Linked DNA regions of Kutzneria chonburiensis. The protein of the gene in region 1 binds, or shares a complex with, the protein of each later gene. Links are inferred from orthologs where the notes say so. Each region holds a gene or a part of one and is shown in the gene's direction. Other genes may lie near its edges.

What was found.
Region 2: the proteins of uvrB (region 1) and pcrA are in contact, whole or in part, in a crystal structure (PDB 7EGT), measured with the Thermus thermophilus proteins. The link is inferred for Kutzneria chonburiensis from one-to-one orthologs. Residues at the interface, in WP_096411307.1 of Thermus thermophilus: Glu23, Leu25, Arg26, Asp27, Gly28, Glu29, Arg30, Phe31, Arg55, Glu326, Asp327, Phe328, Glu379, Ser382, Gln383, His398, Gly400, Arg401; in WP_096412145.1 of Thermus thermophilus: His654, Arg656, Phe657, Gln666, Asp668, Glu669, Lys680, Arg681, Leu682, Ser683, Lys685, Tyr686, Ala687.

The regions. Positions count from the first base shown.
Region 1 is NZ_CP097263.1:10,055,579-10,059,857, forward strand. Bases 536-3,504 are described here. They hold uvrB (excinuclease ABC subunit UvrB), read left to right. Parts: upstream 536-927; coding sequence 928-3,081; downstream 3,082-3,504. Other genes in these bases: M3Q35_RS46710 (DUF4232 domain-containing protein), read right to left, coding at 536-713; M3Q35_RS46720 (hypothetical protein), read left to right, coding at 3,179-3,367; M3Q35_RS46725 (MmcQ/YjbR family DNA-binding protein), read left to right, coding at 3,414-3,504. Outside these bases: more of M3Q35_RS46710, read right to left, coding at 51-535; more of M3Q35_RS46725, read left to right, coding at 3,505-3,755; M3Q35_RS46730 (RDD family protein), read right to left, coding at 3,939-4,279. UniProt on the Escherichia coli protein: The UvrABC repair system catalyzes the recognition and processing of DNA lesions. A damage recognition complex composed of 2 UvrA and 2 UvrB subunits scans DNA for abnormalities.
Region 2 is NZ_CP097263.1:6,631,606-6,635,969, reverse strand. The notes cover bases 468-3,521. They hold pcrA (DNA helicase PcrA), read left to right. Parts: upstream 468-860; coding sequence 861-3,182; downstream 3,183-3,521. Other genes in these bases: M3Q35_RS30240 (AAA family ATPase), read left to right, coding at 3,310-3,521; M3Q35_RS30250 (chorismate mutase), read right to left, coding at 468-600. In the rest of the region: M3Q35_RS30255 (hypothetical protein), read right to left, coding at 1-255; more of M3Q35_RS30250, read right to left, coding at 328-467; more of M3Q35_RS30240, read left to right, coding at 3,522-4,364. UniProt on the Escherichia coli protein: A helicase with DNA-dependent ATPase activity. Unwinds DNA duplexes with 3'-5' polarity. Translocates on single-stranded DNA with 3'-5' polarity. Initiates unwinding more efficiently from a nicked substrate than double-stranded DNA.

The DNA.
Region 1 (4,279 bases):
CATCCTCCGGCAGGGTCATATTCCGACCGCTGCCGGGTGGTGGCGTTGCGTCAGCTCGTGATGGAAGTGCCGACGCTGCTCACGGTGAGCAGCGGGCCCACGCTGCCGGCGCAGCCCTGGCCCGAGGTCGGCAGGAACATCGCGGCGGTCTCGTTCGGCGGGTAGACCCGCAGGCCGCGGACGTCGACCGGCTTGCACTGGTCGGCCGGGAACGGGCCGGCGTTGACGATGACCAGGCCGGCGTTGGTGCTCCCGCCGGGACGCAGCGTGATCGTCGGGCCTTGGTTGCCGCTGCGGTTGGCCGGCAGGCCGACCTGCTGGCCGCTGTCGCCGGTGACGTAGGAGACGCCGGGGAAGCCCTGCAGCGTGCAGCTGTGCTGGCTGATATTCGTGAACTGGAGCGAGGTGTACGTCTTCTGCATGGCGTGGTCGGAGTCGTGCCCGAACGACAGTTTCAGCTCGCTCGACTTGCAGTTCGACGGATTGTTGGACGCCGCGGGCTGCGCCCCATTGTTGCCCGTTTGCCCACCGCCCGTACCGGCGTCGGTTCCGCCGCCGGAGGCCTGCGCGGAGGTCGTCGGCGGCGGGCTGCTGGTGGCGGTGTTACCGCTGGTGATGGGGGTGATCGTGCCCGAGATCTGGGCGCCGCCGCAGGCGCTCAGCATGAAGGCTCCGGCGACGCAGGCCACTCCGACAGCAATGGTGGAACGCATGATGTACTCCCCGACTTTCGGTGGCCGGCGGAATTGTGGATCCGAATCGCCTGCCGTGGTTGTTCCGATGCTTAGAGGATGTGTGCGCGGCCGTTTGGTTGACGTGGTGTGATGTGGATTACAGCCAGTGAACCCGCGTCGATCCGGCCGCGTTGCAGGTCGGCCGAGCCGCTGCGCCGCGAAACTGTCAGGGGTGCGTCCTACTCTGGGAGGCGTGGCAGATGCACCTGTGCTTGCGTCCTCGGAGTTCCGACCGGTCAGCGACATCCCGCGCGCCGACGGGCGGTTCAGGGTGGTCGCCGACTACCAGCCGTCGGGCGACCAGCCGCAGGCGATCATGGAGCTGGAACAGCGGCTGCGGCGCAACGAGCCGGACGTCGTGCTGCTGGGCGCGACCGGCACCGGCAAGTCGGCGACGACGGCGTGGCTGGTGGAGAAGCTCCAGCGGCCGACGCTGGTGATGGCGCCGAACAAGACCCTGGCGGCGCAGCTGGCCAACGAGCTGAAGGGGTTCTTCCCCGACAACGCGGTCGAGTACTTCGTCAGCTACTACGACTACTACCAGCCCGAGGCGTACATCCCGCAGACCGACACCTACATCGAGAAGGACTCCTCGATCAACGAGGACGTGGAACGGCTGCGGCACTCGGCGACGATGAGCCTGCTGACCCGGCGTGACACGATCGTGGTGGCCTCGGTGTCGTGCATCTACGGTCTCGGCACGCCGCAGTCCTATCTGGACCGCTCGGTGCAGCTGAAGGTCGGCGGCGAGGTCGAGCGCGACCTGTTCCTGCGCGCCCTGGTCGACGTGCAGTACACCCGCAACGACATCGCCTTCGCCCGCGGCACCTTCCGGGTGCGCGGCGACACCGTGGAGATCATCCCGGCCTACGAGGAGCTGGCCGTGCGGGTCGAGTTCTTCGGTGACGAGATCGACCGGCTCTACTACCTGCACCCGCTGACCGGCGATGTGGTGCGCGAAGTGGACGAGCTGCGCATCTTCCCGGCGACGCACTACGTGGCCGGCCCGGAGCGGATGGAGAAGGCCATCGCCGGCATCGAGGCCGAGCTGGCCGAGTCGCTGGCCAAGATGGAGAAGCAGGGCAAGCTGCTGGAGGCGCAGCGGCTGCGCATGCGCACCACGTACGACATCGAGATGATGCGCCAGGTCGGCTTCTGCTCCGGCATCGAGAACTACTCGCGGCACATCGACGGCCGCGGCGCCGGCACCGCGCCGGCCACGCTGATCGACTACTTCCCGGACGACTTCCTGCTGGTGATCGACGAGTCGCACGTGACCGTGCCGCAGATCGGCGGCATGTACGAGGGCGACGCGTCCCGCAAGCGCAACCTGGTCGAGCACGGCTTCCGGCTGCCCAGCGCATTGGACAACCGGCCGCTGACCTGGGAGGAGTTCCAGGACCGGATCGGGCAGACGCTGTACCTGTCGGCGACGCCCGGCCCGTACGAGATGGGTCAGGCCGGCGGCGAGTTCGTCGAGCAGGTGATCCGGCCGACCGGCCTGATCGACCCGGAGGTCGTGATCAAGCCGACCGAGGGGCAGATCGACGACCTGGTGCACGAGGTGCGGCTGCGGGCCGAGCGCGACGAGCGGGTGCTGGTCACCACGCTGACCAAGAAGATGTCCGAGGACCTCACCGACTACCTGCTGGAGCTGGGCATTCGGGTGCGGTACCTGCACTCCGAGGTGGACACGCTGCGCAGGGTCGAGCTGTTGCGGCAGCTGCGGCTGGGCGACTACGACGTGCTGGTCGGCATCAACCTGCTGCGGGAGGGCCTCGACCTGCCCGAGGTGTCCCTGGTGGCCATCCTCGACGCCGACAAGGAGGGCTTCCTGCGGTCGGGGACGTCGTTGATCCAGACCATCGGCCGGGCCGCCCGTAACGTGTCGGGCGAGGTGCACATGTACGCCGACAAGATCACCGACTCGATGCGGTACGCCATCGACGAGACGAACCGCCGTCGGGCCAAGCAGATCGCGTACAACACCGAGAACGGCATCGATCCCCAGCCGCTGCGCAAGAAGATCGCCGACATCCTGGACAAGGTGTACGCCGAGGCCGAGGACACCGACGAGGTCAAGGTCGGCGGCTCCGGCCGCAACGCCTCCCGTGGCAAGCGGGCCACCGGCACCGAGGGCGGCAAGGCCGTGTCGTCCGGTGTGTTGGTCGAGCGGGACGTGAAGAACATGCCCCGGGCCGAGCTGGCCGATCTCGTGCAGCAGCTCACTGACCAGATGATGGCCGCCGCGCGGGATCTCCAGTTCGAGCTGGCCGGCCGGATCCGCGACGAGATCGCCGACCTGAAGAAGGAGCTGCGCGGCATGGACGCCGCCGGCCTGAAGTAGCGGGGTTCCCCGGGTTTCGGCCCTGTCCGAAACTCGGGGCGCTCGCCGCCGTTCGTGGCTAGTGTCGACCCCATCCAGTTATCGGAAGGGGAGACCGATGCGTGCAGCAGTAAGGATTGTGGCGGCTTTGGCCGTTGTCGGCGGTCTGACGTCGGCCGGCGCGAGCGCCGCGTTCGCCGCCTCGGCGACCGAGTACGGCAGCGCCGGGCCCGACGCTTCGGCCACGGAGTACGGCGTCGTGCACAGCGACGCCACCGCCATCGAGTACGGCTTGTTGGCGAACTGACCGGTCAGGGGTGGGCGGCCGGGCCGCCCACCTCGTACCGTGTGGCATGGATCTGGACGCGGTGATCGCCCACTGCCTGGCCAAGCTCGGGGCCGAGGAGACCTATCCGTGGGGTGACGGCGAGCTGGTCGCCAAGGTCGGCGGCAAGGCGTTCGCGTTCATCGGCATGGACAGCGGGACCGTCGGCGTGAAATGCGGGGCGACCGCCGATGAGGCCGACGTCTGGCGGCAGCGGTATCCCGAGCACATCGTGATGAGCGCCTACATCGGCCGCTACGGCTGGAACAAGGTCACGCTCGCCGGCCTGCCGGCCGACGAGATGCGGGAACTGTTGGACCGGTCGTACGAGGAGATCGTGGCCAAGCTGCCTAAGTCGAAGCGACCCTAGGTGGATTACACCAATGCCGTGGCCGCGCACTCGGGCGAGCCGCTTCTGTACGTGGGCAGCGACTTTCCGCGAACGGATCTCAAACTGGCCGAGTGATCGAAGCTCAACCGCGGTGGACAAAGTGTTGGGCCACAAGGTGTTCACCGCGCGGGGCGGCAGCCGGCGGGACCACCACAACGCCGGTCAGTCGGCGACGACGCGGGTGCCGGTGAGCCAGTCGTGCAAGGCGCGGCGCTGCGGGTGGACGAGCGCGAGGCCGATGCTGACGGGCACGATGACGTAGACGCAAGCCAGGCAGAAGCAGGCGGTCTGCTCGGTGCCGAGGTGCATCCACAGCCGGCTGAGGCCGAGGTGGGCCAGGAACCACGGGCTGAGCTTGATGGTGGTGCGCAGGGCGAGCTGGATCGGGGTGGCGCGGGAGCCGTCGGCGCGGACGACGCGGAGGCCGACGCGGCGTTTGCCGAGGCTGCCCTGGCGGCGGCTGGTCTCGGTGAGCACGAGGTAGATGCCGACGGGCACAAGAC
Region 2 (4,364 bases), 3.4 Mb from region 1 along the record:
CGCCGTGCCGCCCGCGCCCACCGCGACGATGATCGCGATGACCTCGAAGAACAGGCTGCCGCTGGCCAGCAGCAGCGCCAGCAGCGACGCCACCGTGACGATGCCGGCCTGTGGCCAGCGCGACCGCACCCACTGGGCGATCGACTCGCCGCCCGCCCTGCGACTGGCGGCCGACCCGAGCACGAACAGGTATCCGTCGTAACCCACCGCGGCCACGAGGCTGGCCAGCGCGATGATGACGGCGATGAACTCCATGACCCCAGTGTGCTCGGAGAACGCCGCCACGGCATCGGTGACATCCCCGAGACACCCAGGGGTCTTTCCTCATCACCGGCCGAGCGGCCCGCGGCCCATCCGCAGCAGGATCAGCGCCAGGTCCTTGCCCTCGGGGCCGAGGCCCTCGCGGTAGCGGGCCAGGATGTCCAGCTCCCGGTTGTGCACGAGCTTGGTGCCGCCGTTGGCCATCCTGGTCTTGCCGACGATGCCGGACACCTCGGCCCGCCGCCGGACCAGCCGGATGATCTCGGCGTCGAGGTGGTCGATCTCCTCGCGCAGCGCGGGGATGTCCGGGGTGTTCTGGTCGCTGACTGGCGTGCTCACTGCTCTGTCCTCCGTGCTCGGGTCGGAGATTCACTGGCCCCGGCAGCACAGAAGCCCCGGGTCCGAGGACTCCGGGGCTTCAGTGTGGTCGTTGTCGGCGCTACGCGACCACGGGAGCCGGAGTCCGGTTCCCGTAAAAACTCGTAGTGGCGTGCGCACATGCCGGGAGTCTCGCACAGCCGGCGGAGCCTCGTCGAGCCCAGGGCTCCGTCGACCCGTCGTGACGGAACTGTCAGTGCGGCCGGGTAGCGTTGGGGGCGATGAGCGCTCTGTTCGATCTGCCCACGAATCCCCCGGCGCGGGCGGCCGGTCCCGACGCGTTGCTGGACGGCCTCAACCCGCAGCAGCGTGACGCGGTCGTGCACGCCGGCTCCCCGCTGCTCGTGGTCGCGGGCGCCGGCTCCGGCAAGACCAAGGTGCTGACCAGCCGCATCGCCTATCTGTTGGCGGCGCGCGGCGTGCACCCCGGCGAGATCATGGCCATCACCTTCACCAACAAGGCCGCGGCCGAGATGAAGGAGCGGGTCTCCGGCCTGGTCGGCCGCCGGTCCAACGCGATGTGGGTGTCGACCTTCCACTCCATGTGCGTGCGGCTGCTCCGCCGTGAGGCCAAGACGCTGGGCATGTCGTCCAACTTCACCATCTACGACAGCGACGACTCCCGCCGGCTGGTCACCCTGGTCGCGCGCGATCTCGACCTCGACCCGAAGCGCTATCCGGCGCGCACGCTGGCCGTGCACATCTCCAACCTGAAGAACGAGTTGGTGGACGCGGACACGGCCAAGGACCGCGCGGCCAACGACCTGGAGCGCCGGGTCGCCGAGGTCTACGAGTCGTACCAGCAGCGGTTGAAGCTGGCCAACGCCATGGACTTCGACGACCTGATCATGCGCTCGGTCGAGCTGTTGCAGGTGTTCCCGGACGTGGCCGAGCACTACCGGCGGCGGTTCCGGCACGTGCTGGTCGACGAGTACCAGGACACCAACCACGCCCAGTACACGCTGGTGCGCGAGCTGGTCGGCACCGGGCAGGGCGGCGTCGCGCCGGGCGAGCTGTGCGTCGTCGGCGACGCCGACCAGTCGATCTATGCCTTCCGCGGCGCGACCATCCGCAACATCACCGAGTTCGAGCGGGACTACCCGCAGGCCCGCACCATTCTGTTGGAGCAGAACTACCGGTCGACGCAGACCATTCTCAGCGCCGCCAACGCCGTCATCGCGCGCAACCCCAACCGCCGGGACAAGCGACTGTGGACCGACTCCGGCGAGGGCGAGAAGATCATCGGCTACGTCGGCGACAACGAGCACGACGAGGCCGGCTTCGTGGCCGGCGAGATCGACCGGCTGGTCGACGCCGGCACGTACACCAACGGCGACATCGCGGTCTTCTACCGGACCAACAACCAGTCCCGGGTGTTTGAAGAGATCTTCATCCGGCTCGGGCTGCCGTACAAGGTCGTCGGCGGCGTGCGGTTCTACGAGCGGCGCGAGGTCCGGGATGCCTTGGCCTACCTGCGGGTGCTGGCCAATCCCGACGACGCCGTGAGCTTGCGTCGCATTCTCAACGTGCCCAAGCGCGGCATCGGCGACCGGGCCGAGGCGTGCGTGTCGGCCCATGCCGAGCAGCAGCGCATCGGCTTCGCCACCGCGCTGCGCGAGGCCGCCGCCGGCAAGGTCGCGCTGCTCAATCCCCGGTCGCGCAACGCCATCTCCGGTTTCGTGGCCATGCTCGACGAGCTGCACCAGGCCGTCGAGCGGGGCGACGAGGTCGGCGACATCCTGGACCAGGTGCTCGACGTCACCGGCTACCGGGGCGAGCTCGAGGCCAGCGACGACCCGCAGGACGCCTCCCGGCTGGACAACCTGACCGAGCTCATCACCGTGGCGCGGGAGTTCACCCAGTTCAACCTGCCCGAGCCGGACGAAGACGACCCGGTGCCGGTGAACAGCCTCGACGCGTTCCTCGAGCGGGTATCCCTCGTCGCCGACTCGGATTCCGTGCCCGAGTCCGACGACGGTGTGGTGACGCTGATGACCTTGCACACCGCCAAGGGCCTCGAGTTCCCGGTGGTCTTCTCCACCGGTTGGGAGGATGGCGTCTTCCCGCATTCCCGGGCTCTCGGCGATCCGGCCGAGCTGGCCGAGGAACGCCGGCTGGCCTACGTCGGCATCACCCGTGCCCGGGAGCGCCTCTACCTGTCGCGTGCCCTCATCCGCTCGGCGTGGGGTCAGCCCGCCGCCAACCCCGAGTCCCGCTTCCTCGGCGAGATCCCCTCCGATCTCGTCGAGTGGCGTCGCGTCGAGCCCGAGCGGGCCGCGCCGACCGTCACCACCACCTGGGGCCGGCGGTCCTCCTTCGGCGAGACGCCCTCCCGTGGGACTCCCGCCTTCGCCAAGGGCTGGCAGAACACCCCCACCCTCGAGCTCGAGGTCGGCGACCGCGTCAACCACGACAAGTACGGCCTCGGCACCGTCGTCGCCACCGACGGCTCCGGCCCCCGGGCCACCGCCACCATCGACTTCGGCTCCGCCGGCGCCGTCCGCCTCATGCTCATCGGCGGCGTCCCCCTGGTGAAGCTCTAGCGCTGTTCTGAGTAGCTCCAGCCGGGTGCCCGTCGGGCACCCGGCTGCTGTTTCGCGGCGAGTTGCGACGAAAAGTGTGGCAAACTGGGCCTCGGCTGTCGTTCGGGTGCGACGAGGAGGTGTAACCGTGCTGCTCAGGTTCCGGACCGCAAACCACCGGTCACTGCGTGACGAGGTGGAGCTGTCGCTGGTGAGCCAGCCCCGCAAGGGCGAGTCGAAGCCGACGAGCGCGCTGCCGGAGACCGTCCGCGTAGCAGGCATCTACGGTGCCAATGCCTCCGGCAAGTCGAACATCCTGGACGCGATGGGCTTTCTCGCGAAGGCTGTAGCGAACTCATACTCTGGATGGTCACCGACCGGCGGTGTGCCGCGTGTACCCTTTCTGCTCGACCCGGCATCCCGGTTGGCGTCGTCGCTCTATGAGATCGACTTCGTGTTCCAGGGCGTACGTCACACGTATGGATTTGAGGTTGACGACCAGAGGGTCCGCGCGGAGTGGTTGTATTCATACCCGACCGGTTCAAGGAAGCGCACCCTGTTCGAGCGTGACGGTGACACGTTTCGTTTCGGTCGAACCTTGACCGGTTCGAACAGTGTGATCGCGGGTCTCGTTCGCCCTAATTCGCTCTTCCTGTCGGTGGCTGCCGCAAACTCGCATCCCCTGTTGATTGAGCTATTTCGTTGGGTGGAGCGGTTCAAGCCGACAAGCGAATTTGGTAGTGAGACGTTTGATCGGGTGGTTGCTGCGATATCGGCCAACATGGTTGGAAGCAATGCGCAGTTTGATGCCTGGATCAAGGTAGCCGATCTTGGTGTCGATAGGGTCTATTTCGAAGCCGACGGCAAGATTTCTGAAGCTGACTCTCCCGAGGCCATCGTTGATCACTTCAAAAATGGTAAGATCAAGTTCACTCATGTGACCCCAGGGTATGGTCCGGTCGATTTTTCATTCGAGGGCGAGAGTGCTGGAACGCGAATGTGGCTGGCTCTCGCCGGCTATGTGATCCCTCGTATTGCGCTCGGTCTGGTGGTTATGGTCGACGAGGTCGACAGCTCTCTGCACCCGAAGCTCAGTGCCGCGCTGATCCAAATGTTCAAGGATCCGCTGATCAACAAGAATGGGGCGCAACTTCTCTTCACCTCGCACGATGTCTCGCTGCTTGGCAATCTGATCGACGATGA